DNA from 3 places in the Cyanobium sp. ATX 6E8 genome. Region 2 is predicted to be linked to each of the others. Evidence: predicted binding sites of a transcription regulator. Region 2 holds the regulator's gene; each other region holds the start of a gene.

Region 1 (4,541 bases), on a different contig from region 2:
GGCGTGCGGGTGCGTCGGATCGAGCATCCGGGCGAGTATCCCGGCCGGTATTACTGAATCCCGGGCTGTCGCCTGTGCACCACACCATGAGCCGCTACCAGATCCTCCGCGACGACGGCATCCGCGACGGCATCGCTGGTGAGCTGTTCACGAGCTACGGCGCAGCCCACGCAGTGCTGGAGCGGTACTACGCCGATCTGTGCTGCTCCGACGATCGGGAGTACTACCGGATTGAGGCTGTGGCCGACGAGCCTGGTGGAGCCTCCAAGGTGGAACACGATGGTTGACCTGCCTGCATCACCCCGGCCCCTGCCCAGCACCGGCGCCAGCACGGGCGCGCTGGAGGCCCTGGCGTTTTTCCGCGACGCAGACTTCGCCCAGCAGCGCTTTGAGCAGTTTGGCAACGTGTATGAAACGCGGCTGCTGGGCCAGCCGCTGGTGTTCATCCGCGGCGGCCGGGCAATCACCGATCTGCTGGCCCAGCCCGACGCCACCGAGGGCTGGTGGCCCGAGAGTGTGCGCCAGCTGCTGGGCAGCCGTTCGCTGGCGAACCGCAATGGCGCCGACCACCGCGCCCGACGGCGGGTGGTGGGGCAGTTGTTTTCGGCGGCGGCGCTGCGGCGGTACACCCCCACGATCGTGACGCTGGTGGAGGAGCTGGCCGCGGAGCTCAAGGCCGCCAACACACCGGTGCCGCTGGTGGCGCGCATGCGCCGCTTTGCCTTCACGGTGATCGCCACGGTGGTGCTGGGGCTGGAGGGCGACGACCGCGACGCCTTGTTTGCCGACTTTGAAATCTGGACCCGCGCCCTGTTTTCGATTCCGATTGCGCTGCCCGGCAGCCCCTTTTCCCGAGCGCTGCAGGCCCGCAGCCGCTTGTTGGCACGCCTGGCCGGGGTGCTGGAGCGGGCCCGCCAGCAAGTGGCGGAGGGAGAACCCCTGGCCGGTGGCCTGGATCTGCTCAGTGGCGGCCTCGATGAAGCAGGCCTGCCGCTCACCGACGACGACCTGGTGGAGCAGTTGCTGCTGCTGCTCTTCGCCGGCTACGAAACCACCGCCTCCTCCTTGAGCTGCCTGATGGCGGCGCTGCTGCAGCACCCGGAGGTACTCCCCTGGCTACACGCCGAGCTCGATGGCCTGAGCTGGCCGTTGGCCGAGCAGGAGGCCACACCACGGCTTTCGGCCGTGGTGCAGGAGGTGATGCGGCTTAACCCGCCGGTGGGCGGCTTCTTCCGCCGCACCACCCGCGACTTGGTTCTCGATGGCGTGCTGGTACCGGCGGGCCGGGTGGTGCAGGTGGCCCTGGCCGCCTCCAACCGCTTCAGCAGCGCTGCCGACGGCGGATTTGATGGTGGTGCCGGCGACGACGATCTGGAGCAGTTCCGCCCGGAACGCCATCTCAATGGTGATAGCGGGCTCACCCTGCTGCCCTTCGGCGGCGGCGAGCGGGTGTGCCTGGGCAAGGCCCTGGCCGAACTGGAAATCCGCCTGATGGCAGTGGGCCTGCTGCGGCAACTGACCCTGCAGCTGGAGCCGGATCAGGACCTCAGCCTGCAACTGATCCCCAGCCCCAGCCCGCGAGATGGCTTGCTGGTGCGGGCTGAGCCCAGGAGCTGAACCGCACCCCTTTGCAACGAAACGGAAGCAATCCGGTGGATCATGTGGTATCAACCGCTACCAAGCGCTTAAATAGAGATACGTTGATCCACCCAGCGGTGGATGCAGATCGTTCCGCGCCAGGCAACGGGGACGCGGACACTGTGGAGAGCGTGATGAACGTGCTCGAACTGATCCGCACCCGGATCCTCAAGGCCCAGCGTCTCGATGACGCCCAATACCTGATGGCCAAGTCCTACCGGGGGGTTCCCTACGTGGATGCCCACCACGACGAGCCCAAGCCCGGCGAGGTGACCAAGCAACTCACCTACCGCGGCCACCACTACGCCCACCACTGATCGGCAGAGCTTTCAGCCGATCAGGAATCACAGGGGGGCCGCAAGGCCCCCTTTTTTGCGCCGAATGCTCAGCGCAGATCGGTGTCGGCAGTGATCGCCCGCCGCCCTTTGACGATTGCGTTGATACGGCTCTCCGGTACGCCGATCGCCAGCGCAAGGGTTCCGTAGCCCAGCCGGATCTATCGGTCCATCGGGTGCTCCACTCCAGCAGCGCAGTGGCCCGCCGAGCCAAGGAGCCTGGCTCCTTGGTGTACGAGGCCATGAGCGAGGGTGTTTTACTCGATGGCCAGGCCGGAAGCGCTGAGGCTGCAAGATCCCGTTTCGGTGCGGCCTCATCCTTCTGGATAGAAGTCACAGCACTGCGCTCAAGCAGACGTCCGCTGCTCCAGCCGACGGCGACGCGCACCGCCGAGGTCAAGTGCCTCGAGCACGGACTCGCCGGCATCGAAACGTTGATCGAAATCAGAACTGTTCATAGAGCTCCACCTCTTCTGGTCTGGACCGCCGAACGGAAATCAATCGGATGCACTGGTCGCGGTAGGTGATCACGGCCAGTCCTCACGCCGCGTCAAGGATCGGGCCATGCGCCCTCCTGTGTCGGGCGTCCTTGTCGCCGCGCTGCGGCCGGCCGGTGGGGGTGGGGTTCTCCGCCGTCCCCCAGATGGCTTCCCCGCTTTCCCCTGTCCCGCCGCCAGAAGCCGGCTCAAGCCCTAAGCCGCTCTGCTCTCAAGGCCCGCAATGCCTTGGTGCTGGAGCACCTGTCCTTGGCCGATTCCATCGCTGCCAAGGTGGCCTGGCGCTTCTTCCCGCTCGTTGATCGGGAAGATCTGATCCAGGTGGCCCGGGAGGCTCTGCTTCTCTCAGCTCCCAGCTGCCGCGCCGGCGAGCCTGCAGCTCCCTATCTCCGCCGCTGCATCAGCGGGGCCCTGCAGCATCACCTGCGCGATCGGGTCCGCCTGGTGCGGGTGCCCAGGCAGGTTCACGAAGCAGGTGATTGCCCCCTGGGCCACAGCAGCCTGGATGCCAGCTTCGATGGCGAGCCGTGCCTGCTTGATCAGCTGGCCGCTCCAGAGCCCGAGGCAGCTGATGGGAATTGCGCCGATGGGCTGGCGCTGGAGCAGCTTGTGGAGCAGCTCCCCGCTGCCCAGGCGATGGCCCTGCGGCTCACGATCCTCGAGGGCCTCTCGCTGCGGGCTGCAGCCGAGCGGCTGGAGATCAGTGCCATGTCGGTGCAGCGGGCTCAGAGAAAGGCCCTTGCCGCCCTGCAGCAGGCCCGGTTGATCCGGGCCTGGCTCCATCCACTCGCTCCCGCACGGGATTGCGCCGCCTGCGGCCCCATCAACGCTTGGCCAGGGTTTCTACGGTGCGGCAATGGCTCCAGACCTCAAGCATCCCGCCACCGGCGATCTGATCGTGTTGGCGGAGGGTGAGCAGCTCTGGCGGATCGACTGGCCTGGCAACCCCGTGCTGGTCGTCACCAAGAGCGGGCCCGATGGCAAGGCCCTCTACCGGCTGGCCGACCCGAGATGCAAAACCTGGAACAAGGTCGGCGACATGCGGCTGGTCCCCTGGCCGGATGCCACCAGCTGAGCCGGGCCGCGCCACCAGGAGTAGAACGGCTGTACTGCTACTGATGGCTTGATGTTGGCCGACCTGCCCATTGGCGAGCCTGTGCCGTGCCGACAGGGCTCACTGGAGGAGGACCTTGATCTCCACGCCGTCCTGGTGCCCAACCCGGTCTGCACCTTCTACATGCGGGTCAGCGGTAATGCCATGCGCCAGCACGGGATTCAGGACGGCGACCTGCTGGTGATCGACCGCAGTGTCGAGCCAAGATCTGGCCATGTCGTCGTCGTGGCCCACCAGGGCTGCTTCCTGTTGCGGCCCCTGCGGCGTCAGGGCGAGCAGTGGTGGCTGGAGCCGCTGCGGCCCGGGGAGGCGGCGATTCCGCTGGATCTGGACAGTTTTGATCGCTCAGGGCTCTTTGGGGTAGCGGTGCATGCGGTGCATCACCTTGGCAAGAAGCGGCTGAGAAAAATCTGAGCTTGGGTGATCAGGGAAGCAAGCCGACTCAAACAACTGAAATTCGAATGTTTGATCGCTCGGCGCTTCCACCCGCTTGCTCCCGCTCGGGGATTCCAGCTCTGCGCTCAACAGGCTGCAGACCCGGCCTTGCTCCACCCGTTAGCGCCTGCTCAGGGATTCCGCTGCAACCCAAACAGCCCCAGACCTTGATCCCCTGGGTTGTCCACCAGTGGCTTGCTCCGGGCTTCCTCAGTCTGAGGCATTCCTGCGTCATGCCTCGGCTTCTGGAAGTCCCTTCGCTGCGCCAGATGGCGCAGAAAATCATGGCTTCTCTTTCAGCTACCGCTTCACCGTTCTGCCGTCCAGAAGAAGATCCGTTCCTGCTGCTCGAATCCACTCTCCGCTCGATCGAGGTGGTGCTGATGCTGCGGCGCGATCTGCCGCTGCGCCGCACCTGGATCGAGCAGCCCTATGGAGAGGAGGAAATCACCCTTTTAGAAGAAGAGGTGCTGCCCGCCATCCGCCAGTGCCTGGCCCGGGTGGATGAGCTCGATGAGCGGC
Region 2 (4,541 bases):
CAGCCTGCAGCCATGACCAGCCCCTCGCCAAACCCCGGCTTAGGCCCGAGCGAACGCCTGCTGCTGCTGGTGCTGGCCGTGCTGCTGGCGGCTGGCCTGGTGTGGTTTCGGGGTGGCCTGCACCCCGAAGCGCCCCTGGAGCGCCTAGCGCGCCAGTCGCTCGATCTGCCCGTGGCCCTGCGCAACGGCAAGCCGACGGTGGTGGAGTTTTACGCCGACTGGTGTGAGGCCTGCCGCAGCATGGCGCCGGCCATGGAGACGATCGAGGCCCAACACCGGGGGACGCTTGATGTGGTGCTGCTCAACGTCGACAACCCCCGCTGGCAGCCGGAGCTGGAGCGCTTCGACGTCAACGGCATTCCCCAGCTGGAACTGTTCAATGCCGCCGGAACGCCCGTGGGCCGCTCGATCGGGGCCCGCAGCACGGCAGAACTGCAGGCCCTCAGCAGCGCCCTGATTGCCGGCGAACCCCTACCCGCCCTGGCCGGCATGGGCGCCGTCAGCAGCCTCGATGCCACGCCCAACACCACCTCCAACACCAGCGTCGACGTCACAGAGGGCGAAGTCGCTGCAGGCGCGCCAAAGGCTGCCACGATGGCCGGACCCCGCAGCCACGCCTAATTTCCCCCCTGAAATCCGCCATGGATCCCCGTTTCCGCGTCGCCCTGATCGCCGCTACGCCCAACCCCCAGCAGTGCGTGTATGCCGGCATGCACCAGGACTACAGCGAGGGGTTTGTTGTCGCAGACACGGCCAACTGGCCTGACGAAACCAAGGCGGGCGAGATCTGCATCAAGCGGCTACTGGCCGGAGAGCGGGGCCACTACGGCCCCATGGAGCACGCCCAGATCGTGCTCAACGTGGGCTGGTTTCCCCACTCGGTGATGCAGCAGGCGCGCACGCACCGTGTGGGGGTGAGCTTTGACGTGCAGTCGATGCGCTACACGGGCGATCGCATCTGCAAAGCGGCCAACGGCGAGCTGGAGCTGGAGGAGGTGTTTTACCTCCGCCCGGTTGGCAGCTACAGCGACCGGCAGGGCAAGAAATACGCCTACACCCCCGAGCAGCGGGCCGTGGATCTGGATCTCTGCCGGGCGGCGGCGGAGCGCTACCGCGACCTGCTGGCGGCGGGCTTCGCTGAAGAGCACGCGCGCGGCATCCTGCCCTTCGACTACCGCCAGCACTTCGTGGTGAGCTTCACCTTGCGGGCCTTCCTGCACTTCCTCGACCTGCGGGCCAAGCTCGATGCGCAGCAGGAAATCCGCGAGCTCTGCGACCTGATGTGGCCTCACTTACAGGCCTGGACCCCGCAATTTGCCGAGTGGTATGAAAAGAGCCGGCTGCACAAGGCTCGCCTGGCGCCTTAAATGCGGGCGAGGGTGACACGCTCGGGCTGGTGCTGATATTTACCGGCCCGATCTTGATAGGTGGTTTCGCAGGGATCGCCCTCAAAGAAGAGCAACTGGCAGATGCCTTCGTTGGCATAGATCCGGCAATCAGCCCCGGAGGAGTTGCTGAACTCAAGGGTGAGGTGCCCTTCCCAGCTGGCTTCTGCAGGAGTGGTGTTGACGATGATGCCGAGCCGGGCGTAGGTGCTTTTGCCCAGACAGATCACAGTGATATTGGGCGGCACCTTCATCTTCTCCAGCGCCACCCCCAGCCCGTAGGAATGGGCCGGCAGGATGAAATAGGCGCCATCCTCATCCTCATGCAGGGGCGCAGGCTCAAGGTTGGCCGGATTGAACCGCTTGGGGTTCATGATCGTGCCGGGCACGTGCCGGAAGATCAGAAACTCCTTCGCCGACAGGCGCAGGTCGTAGCCATAGGACGAGCAGCCGTAGCTGAGCACCGGTGAGCTGGCGGTGTCGGGATCCAGGTGACGCACCAGGCTCGACTGGAAAGGCTGCAGCATTCCGGCCGCGGCCTGCTCGTTGATCCAGCGATCGTTCTTGAGCATTAGAGACCTCGACGCAGCTGGGTGACCTGGTCGGCCATCGCCATCAGCTCAGCAGCCATGGCCGGACCGGTCAGGATGACATCCAGATGGGCCGGCCGGCGATCGAGGGTGGCCACGACGTCGGCCTTGTCGATGTAGCCCAGCTCCACCGCCAGACCCAGCTCGTCGAGCACCATCAGATCGACAGCGCCACTGAGCAACTGCTCACGGCTGAAGGCCCACACCTGGCGTACCGCCTCCACCGACTCCTGATCCTGGTTGGCGGCCCGCTCCGAGAGGCAGGCGGGCACCCCGGGCCGCAACCACTGCAGACGGCCACAAAGCCAAAGGCTGCTCTCCAGCCCCTGATCCACGCCACCCTTGAGAAACTGGCTCACCAGCACCCGACTGCCCAACCCGGCGGTGCGCAGGGCCTGGCTGAGCACCGCACCGAAACTGCCCCGGAACGGAGCCGTGTGGATTTGGAGCAGACCCTCCTGCTGGGCCACCAAACGCAGCACGGGAGCGGGAGAAACCGCCGCCAGGGGGCGATGGCCTGGGCGCTGGAGAACGTGCTGGACCGCAGGAAAACCCGCTCCGGCTCCTGAGGTCAGACCTGGGACGGGCAAGCTGGCGGTCATGAACACCGAGTCAGGACAAGGGGCAGGACAAACAGGGACGCGACACCCCACCAGGGAAGTCGCGACTGCGGCCCCCGGGGACCTGAATGTAGCGGGATCGGACCGTTCCACAAGCGAATGACACCATCCCTGGTGGAAACATCCGTACTGCTGCGCCCAAAACCAGCCAGGGGCAACAGCAAGGCGACGGTAAATCGTGTGCGTTGCTACAGGGGCACCCCCGGGTGATCCTTAGGGTCCGGCCACTTGCCTAAGCCACGATGGTTGGCGCCACCCACGGATTCAGCCGTACCGCCGCCACCCCATCGACCGGGGCCCCAGGGGTGGTGGCCGGCATGGGCAGCGCTGGCCAGGCCAGTCCCACCCTGCTGGAGGTGATCCGCGGGCTGGCCGGCAGCAGCGTCGAAACGATCGAACGGGGCAAGACGATCTTTTTCCCCGGCGATCCAGCCGAACGGGTGTACCTGCTGCGCCGCGGTGCGGTGCGGCTCTCGCGCGTCTACGAATCCGGCGAAGAAATCACGGTGGCCCTGCTGCGGGAAAACAGCCTGTTTGGGGTGCTGTCCCTGCTCACGGGCCAGCGCTCAGATCGCTTTTATCACGCTGTGGCCTTCACCCGGGTCGAGATGGTGACCGCTCCAGCCACCTCGGTGCGGCGCGCCATCGAGCAGGACGCCAGCGTCGGGTTGCTGCTGCTGCAGGGCCTTTCCTCACGCATCCTGCAAACCGAAACGATGATCGAAACCCTCACCCACCGGGACATGAGCTCGCGGCTGGTGAGCTTTCTCTTGGTGCTCTGCCGCGACTTCGGCGTTCCCAGCAGCGAGGGCATCACCATCGATCTTCGCCTGTCCCACCAGGCCATCGCCGAAGCCATCGGCTCCACGCGCGTCACGATCACCCGCCTGCTGGGGGATCTACGCAACGACGGCCTGGTGCAGATCGACCGCAAGAAAATCACCGTCTTTGACCCGATTGCCCTGGCCAAACGCTTCAGCTGAGCGCTTCGGCTGAGGGGCAGGGATACTGGGGCCCGTTCGCAGACGCATGTGACCGGCTGGCTGCTGATCTTGGCGCTGCTAGCCCTGGGGGGAGTGCTCTCCACCCTGGGTGACCGGCTGGGCAGCCGGGTTGGCAAGGCGCGCCTCAGTCTGTTCAAGCTGAGGCCCCGACGCACCGCCGTGTTGATCACGGTGCTCACCGGCAGCCTGATCAGCGCGATCTCGCTGGGGCTGATGCTGCTGGTGAGTGAGCGCCTGCGCACGGGTCTGTTCGAGCTCGATCGGCTGGAGGATCGTCTGCAGAGCAGCCGCCGCCAGCTGGCCAGCAGTCAGGCCCAACTGGCCACCAGCCAGCAGGAGCTCAACCGGGCCGAACAGGGGAAACGGGATGCGCAACAGCGGTTCGAACAGGCCCAGGCGCGGGCCAATCAGCTGCGTCAGGAACTGGCTCCGCTGGTTGCCCAACGCAACAGCCTGGAGGTGGAACGCACACGGCTCAGCCGTGAGGTTCAAGACCGCGACGCTGACATCCGACGCACCGAAACCGAACTGGCCCAGGTGCGCCGCCGCATTGCCGCAGGCGCCCAAGAACTCAAGGATCTTGAGAGCAACCTGATTGCCCTGCGCCGCGGCGATGTGGTGATCACCAGCGCTCAGACCTTGGCCAGCGCCAAGGTGACCCTGGAGCAGCCCGAGCAGGCCAGCGCCGTGATCACGGCCCTGCTGCAACAAGCCAACCTCTCCGCATTCCGGCGGGTGTTGCCTGGCCAGCAGGTCGACCGCCAGATCCTGCTGGTGCCCAAGAGCGACATCGCCAAATTGGAGGGACTCCTGGCCAAACCCGGCAGCTGGGTGGTGAGCATCCTGTCGGCCGCCAACGTGTTGCGGGGTGAGCGCCAGGTGCTCGCCTTCCCCGACCTCCGCCCAAACCGGGCTGTCGTCAAGGCCGGCGAAGTGCTGGCC
Region 3 (4,541 bases), on a different contig from region 2:
GACCAACTGGGCACGGGCCGCGGGCAAACGGGCCAGCAAATCGACGGCTGCAGCGGCGAGCGACGAATCGTGGTCGGTGGCGAGGCGGCGCAGCCAGTTGGCCAGGGCGGCCTGCGGCCAGGCACTGAGGCCAACGGCCAACCCCTCCAGGGCCGCGCGCCGCACCGCACCGGGCTGCGGAGCCAAGGCCCAACGGGCCAAGAGCGCCCCGTCCTGGGGCTGGCGCTGGAAGCCCAGCAACGGCAACAGGCAAGCGCTCATCTCAGGGGCTCCAGACTGGTCTGGACTGGCCAGGCGATCCCGCAGCCAGGCCGCCAGCAAAGGATCGCGAACCCCGCCGATCAATGCCGGCCAGCGGGGATCAGGGCTGGGTAGCTGCCACCACCAACGCAGCAGGCGCAGGGCCGATGGCCCATCTAGGCGTTCTGCCAGCACCGTGAGGACGTCAACATCGACGGCAACGGAGCCAGCCTCAATCGCGGCCACCCAGCCAGCGGCTTGCCACCCGGACGTCCGGCGCCAGCGCTGCAGCTCCGGCAAGCGATCCGGATGGCCGCAAGGTGGCAACCGCAACGGCGCATCGGCGTGGTTCAAACGATGCATACCGCCGGGTCGGGAAAGCTTGGCAAAATGGCGAGGCTGCGGTGCTGGATCTGGCCCCGGAGAGGTTGGATCAACAATTCACGCTGGCATTGGCCGGCGGCGGGCGCCGAAGCGCTCCACCAGCAACTGCTCCAGCACATCCGGCAGGTCGCTGAGCGGCACGCCCTTGTCGTGCAGCTCGGCCAGCTTCGGCTCGGCATCCATCGAGCCGCCCAGAAAAATCTTGGCGGCCTCCACCATCTCGCCGTCCTTGCGGGCCTTGGCGCCCATCAGGCCGATCTGGCCCATGTAGGGCTGGCCGCAGGCGTTGGGGCAGCCGGTCCAGTGCATCCGCACCGCATGGGGCAGCTCGACGCGCTGCTCCAGCTCCTCCAGCACCGCCTGGGCGGCTCCCTTGGTGGGGATCAGGGCGAAGCTGCAGTAGGCGTTGCCGGTGCAGCTCACCGCCTCGGCCTGCAGGGGCGAGGGATCGGGGCGGAAGCGCTGCAGCAGCGGTTCGGCCAGCAGGGCCTCGAGACGCTCGGCCGGCACATTCACAATCAGGGCGTTCTGGGCCTCGGTGAGCCGCAGCTCGCCGCTGCCATAGATGCGGGCCAGCCGGGCCAGCTCCACCATCCCCTCGGCATCCAGGCGCCCCATCGGCACATGCAGCCCCGCCCAGTGCAGGCCCTGCTGCTTTTGAGATTGCACACCCAGGCCATCGCGGGGCGCCCGGGTCACCAGATGGCTGCCGTCGTGGGCGGCAGCGGTGGCGGGATCGCCGCCTAACTCCGCCCAGGTGCTGAGCACCGCCTGGCGATAGCTCTCCACACCCAGCTGGTCGATCAGATACATCAACCGGCTCTTGTTGCGCTGCTGGCGATTGCCGGAGCGCTCGTAGTGGCGCAGCACCGCCAGGGTGAAGCCGGGTAGCTGCTCGGCCGGCAGCCACAGCCCCAGCGGGATCGCCAGTTCGTTGCGCTGGGCCGAGAAGAAACCGCCCACCATCACCGTGAAGCCCAGCGCGCCGTTGTGGTGGGCCGGCAGGAAGGCCAGGTCGTTGTGGAGGAGAAAGCTGTCGGGGGCGCCGCCGACGGCCACGTTGAACTTGCGGGGCAGGTTGCGCGGGCCGGCCGGACCCAGCAGCGCCGCCTGGATGGCGTCCACCAGGGGCCGGGTGTCGACGATTTCCTCAGGATCGATGCCGGCCAGGGGATTGCCGGTGACGTTGCGCGGGTTGTCGTGGCCCGACTGGCGGCTGGTCAGTCCCACCCCCTCCAGCGCCGCCATCAAGGGCGCCATGTCTTCGAGCAGCAAGCCCCGCAGCTGGATGTTCTGGCGGGTGGTGAGGTCGGCACTGCCGTGCTCGCCGCAGCGGTCGATCACATCGGCCAGCACCGCCAGCTGCTCGGCGCTGATCACGCCATTGGGCAGGCGCAGCCGCACCATAAAGCGCCCAGGGGTCACCGGCCGGAAGAAGATGCCCAGCCACTTCAGCCGGATCGTGAGGGTGGCCTCGTCCAGGGCTTCCCAGCCCTGGCGGCCCAGCTCCTCCAATCGGGGCGCCAACTCGAGGCCGCAGAGATCGGCTTTGGCCTGCTCCACCTTGCTGAGCACAGGCGGGGAAGAAACAGAAACGCTGGTCATTGGCGGCAGCGGGGGCGCAAAGGAACGTCGGACGTCCCAGGCAGGCCGGGAAGGGCCTGTGGGACCCGAGCAAGCGCCGATGAGAGCTACGCCGTCGGGAACAAAAACAGGGAAGTGGCACCCATGGCGGCGGCGCAGACTTCCGTGCTGGATGATTTCCTTGCTGAAAATCAACGAGATTGTGCGCTGAGGCGCCCGCTGTCCGTGTCGCAACCGCTACCGAACATCAGCAGCCGCCGAGACCAACAGCTGCAGGCCCTCGGAGGGGCTCGGGCCCAGTTCCGCGAGCTGATCGGCAAGGTGGGCAGTGGCGAACACACCAGCACCGGACTCAGCCGGGACGAGGCCCGCATCGCCACAGACCTGATGCTCCAAGGCAAGGTGAGCGAAGCCCAGCTGGGTGCCTTTCTGATCGCCCACCGCATCCGCAGGCCGCTGCCCATTGAGCTGGCGGGCATGCTCGATAGCTACAGACAGAACGGCCCGGTGCTGGAAACCCCAGGCAAGCGGGCGCTCAGTTTCGGGGTGCCCTACGACGGCCGCAGCCGCACCGCACCGCTGCTGCCGCTGCTGGCGCTGCTGCTGGCCAGCAGCGGGCTGCCGGTGGTGCTGCATGGCGGTGATCCGATGCCGGTGAAATACGGCGTCACCCTGGCGGAACTGTTTGCAGCGCTCGGCATCACCTGGCGCGGGCTCACACTCACTGCTGTGCAGGAGAGGTTGGATCTGCACAACCTGGCACTCACCCACCAGCCCGACCACTTCCCGGCGGCCGAGCGCCTGGTGCCGGCCCGCGATGAAATCGGCAAGCGTCCGCCGGTGGCCAGCCTGGAACTGCTGTGGACACCCCACCGGGACCAGCATCTGTTGATCAGCGGCTTCGTGCATCCCCCCACGGAGAAGCGGGCCTGGGAAGCGCTGGAGCTGGCCGGCGAGGCCGACGTGCTCACCGTGAAGGGACTGGAGGGGTCCACCGACCTCCCCTCCAGCCGCGCCGGCATCACCGCCCGGCTGCGCCAGGGAAGCGTGGAGAGGCTGTTGCTGCACCCGCGCGACCACGGCCTCCATGGCGATGACGTGGCCTGGGAAAGCCTGGCAACCTGGCAAGCGCAGGCGCTGGCTGCGCTGACAAGCGAAGGCCCCCTGGCCGGGCCACTGCTCTGGAATCTGGGCGCTTACCTCTGGCTCAGCGATCAGATCGACAGCCTGCCCGCAGCCCTCGAACAGGCCCGCGCCCTGCTGGCAGCCCGCAGTGGCGAGCGCCTCCGGCAGACATTGGCCAATCGGTAGCAACCGCCACTCTCCCCTGGCGGGCCAGCGTGGTGTCTTAGTTGGGTCGGTCAGCTCATGCGCCGACCTGATCTTTTGGCCGGTTCGGTGCGCTTTGTTGTGGAGCCCGACCGGAGTGCAGTTCGCCATCACTCCGGCAGCATCCACGCCGCTCCGCAACACATGTCCAATTTTTCGCGCCGCAAGTTTCTGCTCACTGCCGCTGGCTCGGCGGCCGGTGCCCTCTGGCTCGCCGCCTGTGGCGGCCCTGGCAAGAAACCTGAAATTCAAGCCACCAGCTCGGCCAGCGGCGTTGACGCTCCCGAAGTCCCAGGCGCCACCCTGGGCTTCATCGCCCTCACCGATGCCTCCCCGCTGATCATTGCCTCCGAGAAGGGTTTCTTTGCCAAACACGGCATGCCCGAAGTGAAGGTGGTGAAGCAAACCTCCTGGGCTGGCACCCGCGACAACCTGGAACTTGGCAGTGAACGGGGCGGCATTGACGGCGCTCACATCCTCACACCGATGCCCTACCTGCTCACCACAGGTTCCATCACCAAGAGCCAGAAGCCGTTGCCGATGTATATCTTGGCTCGGCTCAATGTGAATGGCCAAGGCCTCTCACTCTCCAATGAATTCCTGGCCGAGAAGGTCACCATCAAAGACCCGAAGATCAAACAAATTGCCGAGAGGAAAAAAGCCAGCGGCAAACTGCTGAAAGCCGCCATGACTTTCCCAGGTGGAACGCATGATCTATGGATGCGTTACTGGCTGGCAGCCAATGGCGTGAATCCGGCCACCGAAGCCGACCTGGTGGTGGTCCCACCAGCCCAGATGGTGGCCAACATGCAAACCGGCACCATGGACACGTTCTGCGTGGGCGAGCCCTGGAACCAGCGCACCGTAAATCAGAAGCTTGGCTATACAGGAGCCATCACCGGCGAACTGTGGAAAGACCATCCTGAAAAGGCCTTCTCGATGCGCTCCGATTGGGTGGACAAAAACCCCAAGGCGGCAAAGGCCTTGCTGATGGCCGTCCAGGA

What was found. The regulator NtcA, encoded in region 2, controls nitrogen genes in cyanobacteria. The targets are predictions, from matches to a motif close to GTANCNNNNGNTAC.
Region 1: a site for NtcA is predicted at 1,665-1,678, ahead of KBY70_RS03420 (DUF4278 domain-containing protein). Genes of this name have one in related genera too.
Region 3: a site for NtcA is predicted at 2,436-2,449, ahead of KBY70_RS09485 (ferredoxin--nitrite reductase). Genes of this name have one in related genera too.

What each region holds. Positions count from the first base shown of each region.
Region 1 is NZ_JAGQCT010000002.1:257,226-261,766, forward strand. Features, by position in the region: gene KBY70_RS03405 (Nif11-like leader peptide family natural product precursor) at 1-57, shown strand, start outside; gene KBY70_RS03410 (hypothetical protein) at 87-287, shown strand; gene KBY70_RS03415 (cytochrome P450) at 280-1,617, shown strand; gene KBY70_RS03420 (DUF4278 domain-containing protein) at 1,773-1,955, shown strand; gene KBY70_RS03425 (sigma-70 family RNA polymerase sigma factor) at 2,720-3,385, shown strand; gene KBY70_RS03430 (hypothetical protein) at 3,327-3,545, shown strand; gene KBY70_RS03435 (LexA family protein) at 3,597-3,998, shown strand; gene KBY70_RS03440 (hypothetical protein) at 4,289-4,541, shown strand, end outside.
Region 2 is NZ_JAGQCT010000007.1:30,596-35,136, forward strand. Features, by position in the region: gene KBY70_RS07490 (thioredoxin domain-containing protein) at 13-621, shown strand; gene thyX (FAD-dependent thymidylate synthase) at 642-1,367, shown strand; gene dcd (dCTP deaminase) at 1,364-1,957, opposite strand; gene KBY70_RS07505 (cob(I)yrinic acid a,c-diamide adenosyltransferase) at 1,957-2,577, opposite strand; gene ntcA (global nitrogen regulator NtcA) at 2,838-3,578, shown strand; gene KBY70_RS07515 (DUF3084 domain-containing protein) at 3,627-4,541, shown strand, end outside.
Region 3 is NZ_JAGQCT010000010.1:55,102-59,642, reverse strand. Features, by position in the region: gene KBY70_RS14405 (CbiX/SirB N-terminal domain-containing protein) at 1-603, opposite strand, end outside; gene KBY70_RS09485 (ferredoxin--nitrite reductase) at 682-2,229, opposite strand; gene KBY70_RS09480 (anthranilate phosphoribosyltransferase) at 2,479-3,519, shown strand; gene KBY70_RS09475 (CmpA/NrtA family ABC transporter substrate-binding protein) at 3,682-4,541, shown strand, end outside.